3 linked regions of the Variovorax paradoxus genome follow. The protein of the gene in region 2 interacts with the protein of the main gene of each other region in a pairwise test. Links are inferred from orthologs where the notes say so. Each region holds a gene or a part of one and is shown on either strand. Other genes may lie near its edges.

Evidence for each region. Proteins that work in one complex are often made in the same cells at the same time.
Region 1: the proteins of L3V85_RS04065 (region 2) and L3V85_RS21075 interact in binary tests that used the Escherichia coli proteins (3 or more experiments, as listed by UniProt). The link is inferred for Variovorax paradoxus from one-to-one orthologs.
Region 3: the proteins of L3V85_RS04065 (region 2) and ftsZ interact in binary tests that used the Escherichia coli proteins (3 or more experiments, as listed by UniProt). The link is inferred for Variovorax paradoxus from one-to-one orthologs.

Annotation. Positions count from the first base shown.
Region 1 is NZ_CP091716.1:4,535,597-4,538,804, forward strand. What follows is about bases 233-3,208. They hold L3V85_RS21075 (RodZ domain-containing protein), read right to left. Parts: upstream 2,216-3,208; coding sequence 1,250-2,215; downstream 233-1,249. Other genes in these bases: ispG (flavodoxin-dependent (E)-4-hydroxy-3-methylbut-2-enyl-diphosphate synthase), read right to left, coding at 233-1,253; pilW (type IV pilus biogenesis/stability protein PilW), read right to left, coding at 2,208-3,062; rlmN (23S rRNA (adenine(2503)-C(2))-methyltransferase RlmN), read right to left, coding at 3,067-3,208. Also shown: more of ispG, read right to left, coding at 1-232.
Region 2 is NZ_CP091716.1:812,824-816,075, forward strand. The notes cover bases 161-3,033. They hold L3V85_RS04065 (rod shape-determining protein), read left to right. Parts: upstream 161-1,011; coding sequence 1,012-2,055; downstream 2,056-3,033. Other genes in these bases: gatA (Asp-tRNA(Asn)/Glu-tRNA(Gln) amidotransferase subunit GatA), read right to left, coding at 161-497; gatC (Asp-tRNA(Asn)/Glu-tRNA(Gln) amidotransferase subunit GatC), read right to left, coding at 497-796; mreC (rod shape-determining protein MreC), read left to right, coding at 2,142-3,033. Also shown: more of gatA, read right to left, coding at 1-160; more of mreC, read left to right, coding at 3,034-3,101; rod shape-determining protein MreD, read left to right, coding at 3,098-3,252. UniProt on the Escherichia coli protein: Forms membrane-associated dynamic filaments that are essential for cell shape determination. Acts by regulating cell wall synthesis and cell elongation, and thus cell shape.
Region 3 is NZ_CP091716.1:1,548,190-1,551,358, reverse strand. Bases 233-3,169 are described here. They hold ftsZ (cell division protein FtsZ), read right to left. Parts: upstream 2,340-3,169; coding sequence 1,125-2,339; downstream 233-1,124. Other genes in these bases: ftsA (cell division protein FtsA), read right to left, coding at 2,510-3,169; lpxC (UDP-3-O-acyl-N-acetylglucosamine deacetylase), read right to left, coding at 233-808. Also shown: more of lpxC, read right to left, coding at 1-232. UniProt on the Escherichia coli protein: Essential cell division protein that forms a contractile ring structure (Z ring) at the future cell division site. The regulation of the ring assembly controls the timing and the location of cell division.

The DNA.
Region 1 (3,208 bases), 3.7 Mb from region 2 along the record:
CCGCCGAAGCGCTTTTCGATATAGGTTTCTACGAGCTGGTGGAACTCGTTGGCGATATTGTCGCCGCGCAGCGTAAGCGCCTTTTCGCCGTCGATGAAGACCGGCGCCGCGGGCGCCTCGCCGGTGCCAGGCAGGCTGATGCCGATGTCGGCATGCTTGCTTTCGCCTGGGCCGTTGACGATGCAGCCCATGACGGCCACCTTCAGCGTTTCCACGCCGGGATACTTCTTGCGCCAGACCGGCATCTGCATGCGCAGGTAGTCGTCGATCTGCTTGGCCAGTTCCTGGAAGGTGGTGCTCGTGGTGCGGCCACAGCCCGGGCAGGCGGTGACGCTCGGCACGAACACGCGCAGGCCAAGCGCCTGCAGGATCTCGTTGGCGATCAGCACTTCCTGCGTGCGCGACTCGCCCGGCTGCGGCGTGAGCGACACGCGAATGGTGTCGCCGATGCCCTCCTGCAGCAGGATCGACAGCGCCGTGGCCGAAGCCACCGTGCCCTTGGTACCCATGCCGGCCTCGGTCAGGCCCAGGTGCAGCGGATACTCGCAGCGCCGGGCCAGCTCGCGGTAGACCGAGATCAGGTCTTGCACGCCGCTCACCTTGCACGACAGGATGACCTGGTTGCCGGCCATGCCCATCGACTCGGCCAGCTTGGCGGACTCGATGGCCGACGTGATCAGCGCCTCGTACATCACCTGCTTGGCATCCCAGGGCTGGGCGCGTTGGCTGTTGGTGTCCATCAGGCTGGCGAGCAGTTCCTGGTCGAGGCTGCCCCAGTTCACGCCGATGCGCACCGGCTTGTTCCAGCGCATCGCGGCGTCGATCATCTGGCCGAACTGCTTGTCCTTCTTGTCGCCCTTGCCCACGTTGCCGGGGTTGATGCGGTACTTGCTCAGCGCTTCGGCACAGGCCGGATAGTCGGTGAGCAGCCGGTGGCCGTTGTAATGGAAGTCGCCGATCAGCGGCACGTCGACGCCCATGCGGTCGAGCTGCTCGCGGATGTAGGGCACCTGCGCGGCGGCTTCGGGCGTGTTGACGGTGATGCGCACCATCTCCGAACCGGCCAGCGCAAGCTCCTTGACCTGGATCGCGGTGCCGATGGCATCGACGGTGTCGGTGTTGGTCATCGACTGCACGCGCACCGGCGCGTCGCCCCCCACCGTGACCACACGCGGGCCCCAGACCACGCTGGCCTGGCGCGAGCGGCGCGCCTTGGGCGCCGCCGATTCGATGGGAAGAAGGCAATCGCTCATGACGTCACCTCGAAACGCGCCACGCCACCGCTCTTGGTGACCGGCTTCAGGTCGAAAGGCTTGCCGCGCACCTGCACGTCGACGCTCGACGCACGGCCCACGACCACGGACAGCGGCAGCGCGCCCGACAGGCCGACGGTCTCGCCGGCCTGCAGGCTGCGACGCAGCAGCTGCTTGCCGCCGGCTTCGGTCACGGTGATCCAGCACTCTTCACGTGCCACGAAAACGAGCTGCTGGCTGCTCGCGGCGGAAGCTGCAGGCGCGACGGCGGCGGGTGCCGTTGCGACCGGCGTCGTTGCATTGGCTGGATTGGCAGCAACAGGCGTCTCTACAGCCGCTCCCACCGAACCGCTTGGCGCTACCGCCTGAGCCGGCACGGTCTCGGCGACGACGCCCGAACCGCCCGGCGTTCCCGCGGACGCATCGTTCGTTGCCGGGGTGTCGGCCGAGCCATGCGCCGTCAGACGCGAGACCGAGGCACCGAGCTGATCGAAGACCGACTGCGGCAGCCAGAACAGCGCGCCCGCGCCGATCAGCAGCAGCACCACGACGGTCAGCAGCGCGCGCGATGGCAGGCCGCCGCTGGAGCGGCCGTTGCCGGCCCAGCGCGGCGTGCCCGACGAGATGTTGGTCTTGAGCGTGCGGTCGGCCGCGGCCAGCGACACCTTCTGCGTGGTCGGCAGCTTGGCGAGCACGGGCGCGGGATCGATGCGCAAGGCGCGGCAGACGCTGCTGGCGAGCGCACGCGCAAATACCGGATCGGGCAACGAAGCGATGTCGTCGGCCTCGAGCGCCAGCAGTTTCTGCGGGGGCACCTTGAGCGCCGCCGCCACCATTTCGATGTGCAGGCCATGCGCCTCGCGCGCCTCGCGAAGCAAGTCGCCTGCGGTCTTGTGCGTGATGTCGCCTTCTTCGAGCGGCTGCGCCGCGGAAGTGCCGAACTCCGAAACCCGATCAATCATTGAAATTCCCGCGCTCGTACGCTGATGCCTCCCGCGACTGGGGGAAGCGTCGTTGCAGTTGACCTCCCAACTGCGCCAATGCCTCGCGGTTGTTGAGCTTTCGTTCGATCTTGATGCCGAGCCACAGCGTTTCGGCGCTGGCCGAAGGGCTGTTGTTGACGCGGCGAATGTAGAACTGCGCACGCGACCATTCTTCGCGCTGCGCGAGCACCAGGGCCAGGTTGAAACCGACCACCGGGTTGCTGGCGTCGATCTCGTAGGCCTGCTGAAGGGTGCGCTCGGCCTGCGCGCGCTGGCCCGCCTTGAGCTCGCAGACGCCACGCGTCATGAGCGTCTTGGCACGGTCGGCGTAGCTGGGCACGGCGAGCGCCTCGTTGAACTGCGTTGCCGCATCGCCGTAGCGGTTCTGCTGGCACAGCAGCCAACCGTAGTTGTGGCGCGTGTTGGGGTCGCGCGGATTGATGGCAATGGCGCGGCGAAAACTGTCTTCGGCCATGCCGGCGTCGTCGAGCCGCATGTAGACCAGGCCGCGCAGGTTGTACGCGTCCGAATTGTTCGGGTCGGCGGCGAGCGCCTGCTTGATCTCGTCGAGCGCGACGTTGGTTTGGCCCTGCTCGAAGTAGCCCGAGGCCAGCTCCATGCGCAGGCGCGCGCGGCGCTGGCGGGAGCTTTCGTCGGACTCGGTGACGATGTCCACGCCCTTGCCCGAACTGGTGTCGGCCAGGCTCGTGGTGGTGGTGCGCGTGCTGACGCAACCGGCGAGCAAAAACGTCACGGCGACGCCGGCAAAACTCGCGGCCAGCATTCGCTGCGCGCTAGCGGTCGTCATCGGAAAGGCCATGCTCATTGCTTCAGTGCTCCTGGGGAAGGGTCTTGCGGACCGGGTGCAAAACAATGGGGCGCTCGGCTGCACGGCGCTGGGCCATGCGCTCGGCCGCACGGGTGCGGTCCTTGACGTCGCCGGCGAGCTGGCCGCAGGCGGCGTCGATGTCG
Region 2 (3,252 bases):
CCGGACGAGCCGCCCGGAATGCGCTCGCGGTTCCAGGGGTTCTGCACGGGCACGGCCTTGTCGTGGCCCACGGCGGGCACGGCGATGTTCTCGTTGGCCGAGCCCATCGCGAATTCGTCGCAGCTCAGCTTGCCGAGCGTGACCGCGCCGGCTTCGGCCAGACGCTTGACCACGGTCGCGTCGAAGGGCGAGCGGTAGCCCGCGAGCATCTTCGAGCCCGCGGTGGTGGCGAAGTCGGTGGTGACGAAGATGTCCTTGTGCGCGATGGGCACGCCGGCCAGCGCCGGGGCGTTGCCGGCGGCGATGAGCGCGTCGGCGGCGCGGGCCTGGGCCAGCGTCGCTTCTTCATTGACGTCGACGAAGGTGCCGAGGGATTCGTGGGCCTTCATGCGGCCGAGGAATACCTGGGAGGCCTCGACGGCCGAAACCTTGCGGTCGGCCAGCGCCTGGGCCAGCGCGACCACGCCCATCTGGTGCAGTTCGGTGTTGCTGCTCATTATTCGATCACCTTGGGCACGAGGAACAGGCCGGCTTCGACGGCCGGGGCGCTCTTCTGGTTGGCTTCGCGGTTATTGGGCTCGCTCGCCACGTCGTCACGCAGGCGCAGCGTGATGTCTTCGATGGCCGCCACGGGGTGGGCCAGCGGCTCGACGCCGGTGGTGTCCACCGAACGCATGCGTTCGACCACGTCGAAAAAGCCGTTGATCTGGCTGAGCATGCGCTCGCTTTCGTCGGGAGCCAGCTGCAGCCTCGCCAGCGAGGCGATGCGCGCGATATCGGAAGCAGAAAGTGCCATAGGGTCGAAACGCTAAAAAAAGCAGGGGGAATCGCACCGCGAAGCCGGTGCTAATACGGGAATCAGAGGGGATTCGGTTATTATCCCGCCTTTGCCGCAACCCCCGCGAACGCGCCGGCTTTTGCGCCAAAAACGATCAATTCACCCCGTCAAACGACCCAAAAAATAGAGCGACGACCTGCCGATGCGCAGGCCGTGCTCAGAGGATTCCGCACATGTTTGGAGCTTTCCGTCGGTACTTTTCCACCGACCTTGCGATCGACCTCGGCACCGCCAACACCCTGATCTTCGCCCGCAACAAGGGCATCGTGCTGGACGAACCGTCCGTCGTGGCAATCCGCCATGAAGGCGGCCCCCACGGCAAGAAGGTGATCCAGGCTGTCGGCCGCGAAGCCAAGGCCATGCTGGGCAAGGTGCCCGGCAACATCGAGGCGATCCGCCCGATGAAGGACGGCGTCATTGCCGACTTCGTGATCACCGAGCAGATGATCAAGCAGTTCATCAAGATGGTGCACCCGCGCACGCTGCTCACGCCGAGCCCGCGCATCATCATCTGCGTGCCCTGCGGCTCGACCCAGGTCGAGCGCCGCGCCATCAAGGACGCGGCCGAGGCGGCAGGCGCCACCTCCGTCTACCTCATCGAGGAACCCATGGCCGCGGCCATCGGCGCCGGCCTGCCCGTCAGCGAAGCCTCGGGCTCGATGGTGGTGGACATCGGCGGCGGCACCACCGAAGTGGGCGTCATCTCGCTGGGCGGCATGGTCTACAAGGGCTCCGTGCGCGTGGGCGGCGACCGCTTCGACGAAGCCATCATCAACTACATCCGCCGCAACTACGGCATGCTGATCGGCGAGCCGACGGCCGAAGTCATCAAGAAGAACATCGGCTCGGCCTTCCCGGGCTCCGAAGTCAAGGAAATGGAAGTCAAGGGCCGCAACCTTTCCGAAGGCGTGCCGCGCAGCTTCACCATCAGCAGCAACGAAGTGCTGGAAGCCCTGACCGATCCGCTGAACAACATCGTCTCGGCCGTGAAGAACGCGCTCGAACAGACGCCGCCCGAACTGGGCGCCGACATCGCCGAGCGCGGCATGATGCTGACTGGCGGCGGCGCGCTGCTGCGCGACCTCGACCGCCTGCTGGCCGAGGAAACCGGCCTGCCGGTGCTGGTGGCCGAAGACCCGCTGACCTGCGTGGTGCGCGGCTGCGGCATTGCGCTGGAGCGCATGGACCGCCTGGGCAGCATTTTCACGAGCGAGTAAGCAGGCAGCTGCATCATCGGCCGGCCTCTGCTTGCGCAGGCCGGCTTTTTGTTATTTGATTCCGCACCACCGCCGGGTCTGAATTCATGCCTCTGGGCACGCTCGATCGCACAGCGCCACCCCTGTTCAACCAGGGGCAGTCGGCGCTCAGCAAGCTGATCTTCTTCGGCGCGCTCTCCCTGTTCCTCATGGTGGCCGACGCGCGTTTCCACATCGTGCAGCCCATCCGCGCGGGCATCGGCGCGGTGCTGTATCCGGTGCAATGGGTGGCGCTGAAGCCGGTTCAGGCCGTGCTCGGCGGCGGACGCTACTTCGAAGACCTGCAGGTCGCCCAGCGCAACGAGGAAGATGCTCGCAAGGCACTGATGATGCAGGCCGAGCGCGCGGCCCAGGCCGACACCTTGGCGCAGGACAACGCCCGCCTGCGCGAACTGCTCGAGCTGCGCCAGGCCACGACCACGCCGGGCCGCGCGGCCGAGGTGCTGTACGACGCGGCCGACCCCTACACCCGAAAGATCGTGATCGACCAGGGCATGACCCAGGGCGTGGTGGCCGGCTCGCCGGTGATCGACGCGCGCGGCGTGCTGGGCCAGGTCACGCAGGTGCTGCCCTTCACGAGCGAGGTCACGCTGGTGATCGACCGCGACCTGGCCATTCCCGTGCAGAACACCCGCACCGGCGTGCGCAGCGTGGCCTTCGGCGACGCCTCGGCCCACGGCGGCGGCCTGGAGCTGCGCTTCATGGCCGCCAATGCCGACCTGCAGGAAGGCGACCTGCTCTCCACCAGCGGCGTCGACGGCATCTACCCCACCGGCCTGCCGGTGGCGAAGATCGAACGCATCGAGCGCCGCGCCGATTCCGCCTTCGCCCGCATCTACTGCGTGCCGCTGGCCCATGTGACGGCCGCGCGCTACGTGCTGGTGCTCGAACCCACGGGCGCGCCGACCGCGCCGCCGCCAGCCCCGCCCGCCACCACCCAGCGCAAGCGGCCGGAAGGCAAGCCCGGCGCGGGCAAGAACGAAAAGAAGCCGGGAGAACGTCGATGATCAAGCGTCCCGGCCAGCAGCAGCTCCTGCTGCCCGTCAGCCCCTTCTTCATGTGGGCCAGCCTCGTGGCGGCGCTGCTCGTCAACATGGTGCCGATCGGCCGGGCCGTCTGGATGCCCGACCTGCTGGCGCTGGTGATCGTGTTCTGGGG
Region 3 (3,169 bases), 740 kb from region 2 along the record:
GTGCATGGCCCGAGCGGAACGCGGTGTACGCGGCCAGCAGCGGCTTGCCGATGATGTACAGGTCGCCCATGGCGTCGAGGATCTTGTGCTTCACGAACTCGTCGTCGTAGCGCAGGCCGCCTTCGTTCAGCACCTTGGTGTCGTCCATCACGATGGCGTTGTCCAGCCCGCCGCCGAGCGCGAGACCCTTGCTGCGCATGTACTCGACCTCCTTGGTGAAGCCGAAGGTGCGCGCGCGCGCGATGTCGCGGCTGTACGAGTCCGCGCCCAGGTCGAACTCCACGCGCTGGCCGGTGGAGTTGACGACGCGATGGTCGAAGTCGATCTCGAAGCTCAGCTTGAAGCCGTGGTACGGCTCCAGGCTCGCCCACTTCTCGTTGGCGCCCTCGCCTTCGCGCACCTCGACCTTGCGGGTCACGCGGATGAAGCGGCGCGGCGCCTTCTGCAGCGCGATGCCCGCGCTCTGCAGCAGGAACACGAACGAGGAAGCCGATCCGTCGAGGATCGGCACTTCGTCGGCCGTGATGTCGATGTAGAGGTTGTCGATGCCCAGGCCCGCGCAGGCCGACATGATGTGTTCGACGGTCTGCACCTTGGCGCCGCCGGTGGAGACCGTGGACGCCAGGCGCGTGTCGGTGACCGCCTCGGCGGTCATGCGGATCTCGACCGGCTCGGGCAGGTCGACGCGGCGGAACACGATGCCCGTGTCGGCCGGAGCCGGTCGCAGGGTCAGTTCCACGCGTTGGCCGCTATGGAGCCCCACGCCCACGGCGCGGCTGATCGACTTGAGGGTTCGTTGTTGCAGCACGGCGGGCATTTTAGGCGCGCGACGTGCGTGGCGGCCTATGCCCCTCGCTATGGCACCGATAGACATGGGTTCTATGCAATCCCCGCAGACTGGCCCGAAATGGACGCAAAGGGCACGAGGTGAGCGCAGCGCCTAGAGCCGGCAGACGTCCCTTTCAGGTCGTCCCCGTACCCCTTGCGAACCCTCGTGCCCTCTGCGTCTCGCTGAGTCGCTTCGCGGAACACCGAGGAACCGGCTCCGCCGGGCCTCAGGTGTTGCCCCGGCAGGGGGTTGGCGAAGCGACACGAAGTGCGCGCAGCCTGGGGGCGAGCCGAATTCAGTCGGCCTGGCGGCGCAGGAAGGCCGGGATCTCGAAGTCGTCCATGCCGCCCGACGACAGCGCGTCCACCTTGGCTGCGGCCATCGTGCGGTTGGTGCGCCACACGCTGGGCACGGCCATGCCGTCGTAGTTCGGCTGGCTGCCGCCGCTGCTGTGCGCATGGCCGGTGCCGCCGAGGGTGGGCACGGTGAAGCCGATGTTGTCGGTGCCGGTGCGGATCACTTCCAGCGTCGGCGCCTGGCGGCGGGCGTCGGCACGCGACAGGCCGGTGGCCACCACGGTCACGCGCATCTCGTCGCCCAGGCTGTCGTCGTAGGCGGCGCCGTAGATCACGTGCGCGTCCGGCGAAGCGTAGGCGCGGATGGTGTTCATCGCCAGCTTCGACTCGTTCAGCTTCAGCGAGCCCTTCGATGCCGTCACCAGCACCAGCACGCCCTTGGCACCCGAGAGGTCGATGCCTTCGAGCAGCGGGCAGGCCACGGCCTGTTCGGCGGCGATGCGCGCGCGGTCGGGGCCAGCGGCGGCAGCGGTGCCCATCATGGCCTTGCCGGGTTCGCCCATCACGGTGCGCACGTCTTCGAAGTCGACGTTCACGCCGCCGTACTCGTTGATGATTTCCGAGATGCCGCCCACGGCGTTCTTCAGCACGTCGTTGGCTTGCGCGAAGGCTTCGTCCTGCGTGACGTCTTCGCCCAGCACGTCGAGCAGCTTCTCGTTGAGCACCACGATCAGCGAGTCGACGTTGGCTTCGAGTTCGGTCAGGCCGGCGTCGGCGTTGGTCATGCGGCGGCCGCCTTCCCAGTCGAAGGGCTTGGTCACCACGCCCACGGTCAGGATGCCCATTTCCTTCGCGACGCGCGCGATCACGGGTGCCGCGCCGGTGCCGGTGCCGCCGCCCATGCCGGCGGTGATGAACAGCATGTGCGCGCCGTCGATGGCGGCGCGGATGTCGTCCACCGCCGCTTCGGCCGCGTCACGGCCCTTCTCGGGCTTGCTGCCGGCGCCCAGGCCGCTGGTGCCGAGCTGGATGATCTTGTGCGCGGTGCTGCGCTGCAGCGCCTGTGCGTCGGTGTTCGCGCAGACGAACTGAACGCCCTGCACGCCACGCTCCATCATGTGGGCGACCGCATTGCCGCCGCCACCGCCGACACCGATCACCTTGATCTGCGTGCCCTGATTGAACTCTTCGACTTCGATCATTTCGATGGTCATTTTTAACTCCTTGAATCTTGCAGTTGCCGTTATGTGTCTATGAATATTTCTTGTGCCGCGACGAGAACAACGATGCGCTCGTCATGGCGGTGGACCTGTGCGTCGCCATCGCTCGTTGAAGTGCAAGGGAGGGCTGCCGCGCGCGAGCCAGAGTGGAGACTTGATCATCGTCAGAAATTCCCCACTATGAAGTCCTTGAAGCGTCCGAATGCGGTTTTTACCGATCCATTCTTCTGCGCGACCTTGAAGCCGCGCATGCGCGCGAAGCGTGCCTCTTCGAGAAGGCCCATGACTGTAGCGGCGCGAGGCTGTGCAACCATGTCGGACAACGCGCTGGAGTACTTCGGAATGCCGCGTCGCACCGGCTTCAGGAAGATGTCTTCGCCGAGTTCGACCATGCCGGGCATCACCGCGCTGCCGCCCGTGAGCACCACGCCCGACGACAGCACTTCTTCATAGCCCGACTCGCGCACCACCTGCTGCACGAGCGAGAAGATTTCCTCGATGCGCGGCTCGATCACGCCGGCCAGCGCCTGCTTGCTCAGCATGCGCGGGCCGCGGTCGCCCAGGCCCGGCACCTCGACCTGCGTCTCGGGGTCGGCCAGCAGCTGCTTGGCGAAACCGTTCTCGACCTTGATGTCTTCCGCGTCCTTGGTCGGCGTGCGCAGCGCCATCGCGATGTCGCTCGTGATGAGGTCGCCCGCGATCGGAATCACGGCCGTGTGGCGGATCGCGCCGTTGGTGAAGATGGCCACGTCGGTGGTGCCCGCGCCGATGTCGACCAGCACCACGCCCAGCTCGCGCTCGTCCTCGGTCAGCACCGCCTGGCT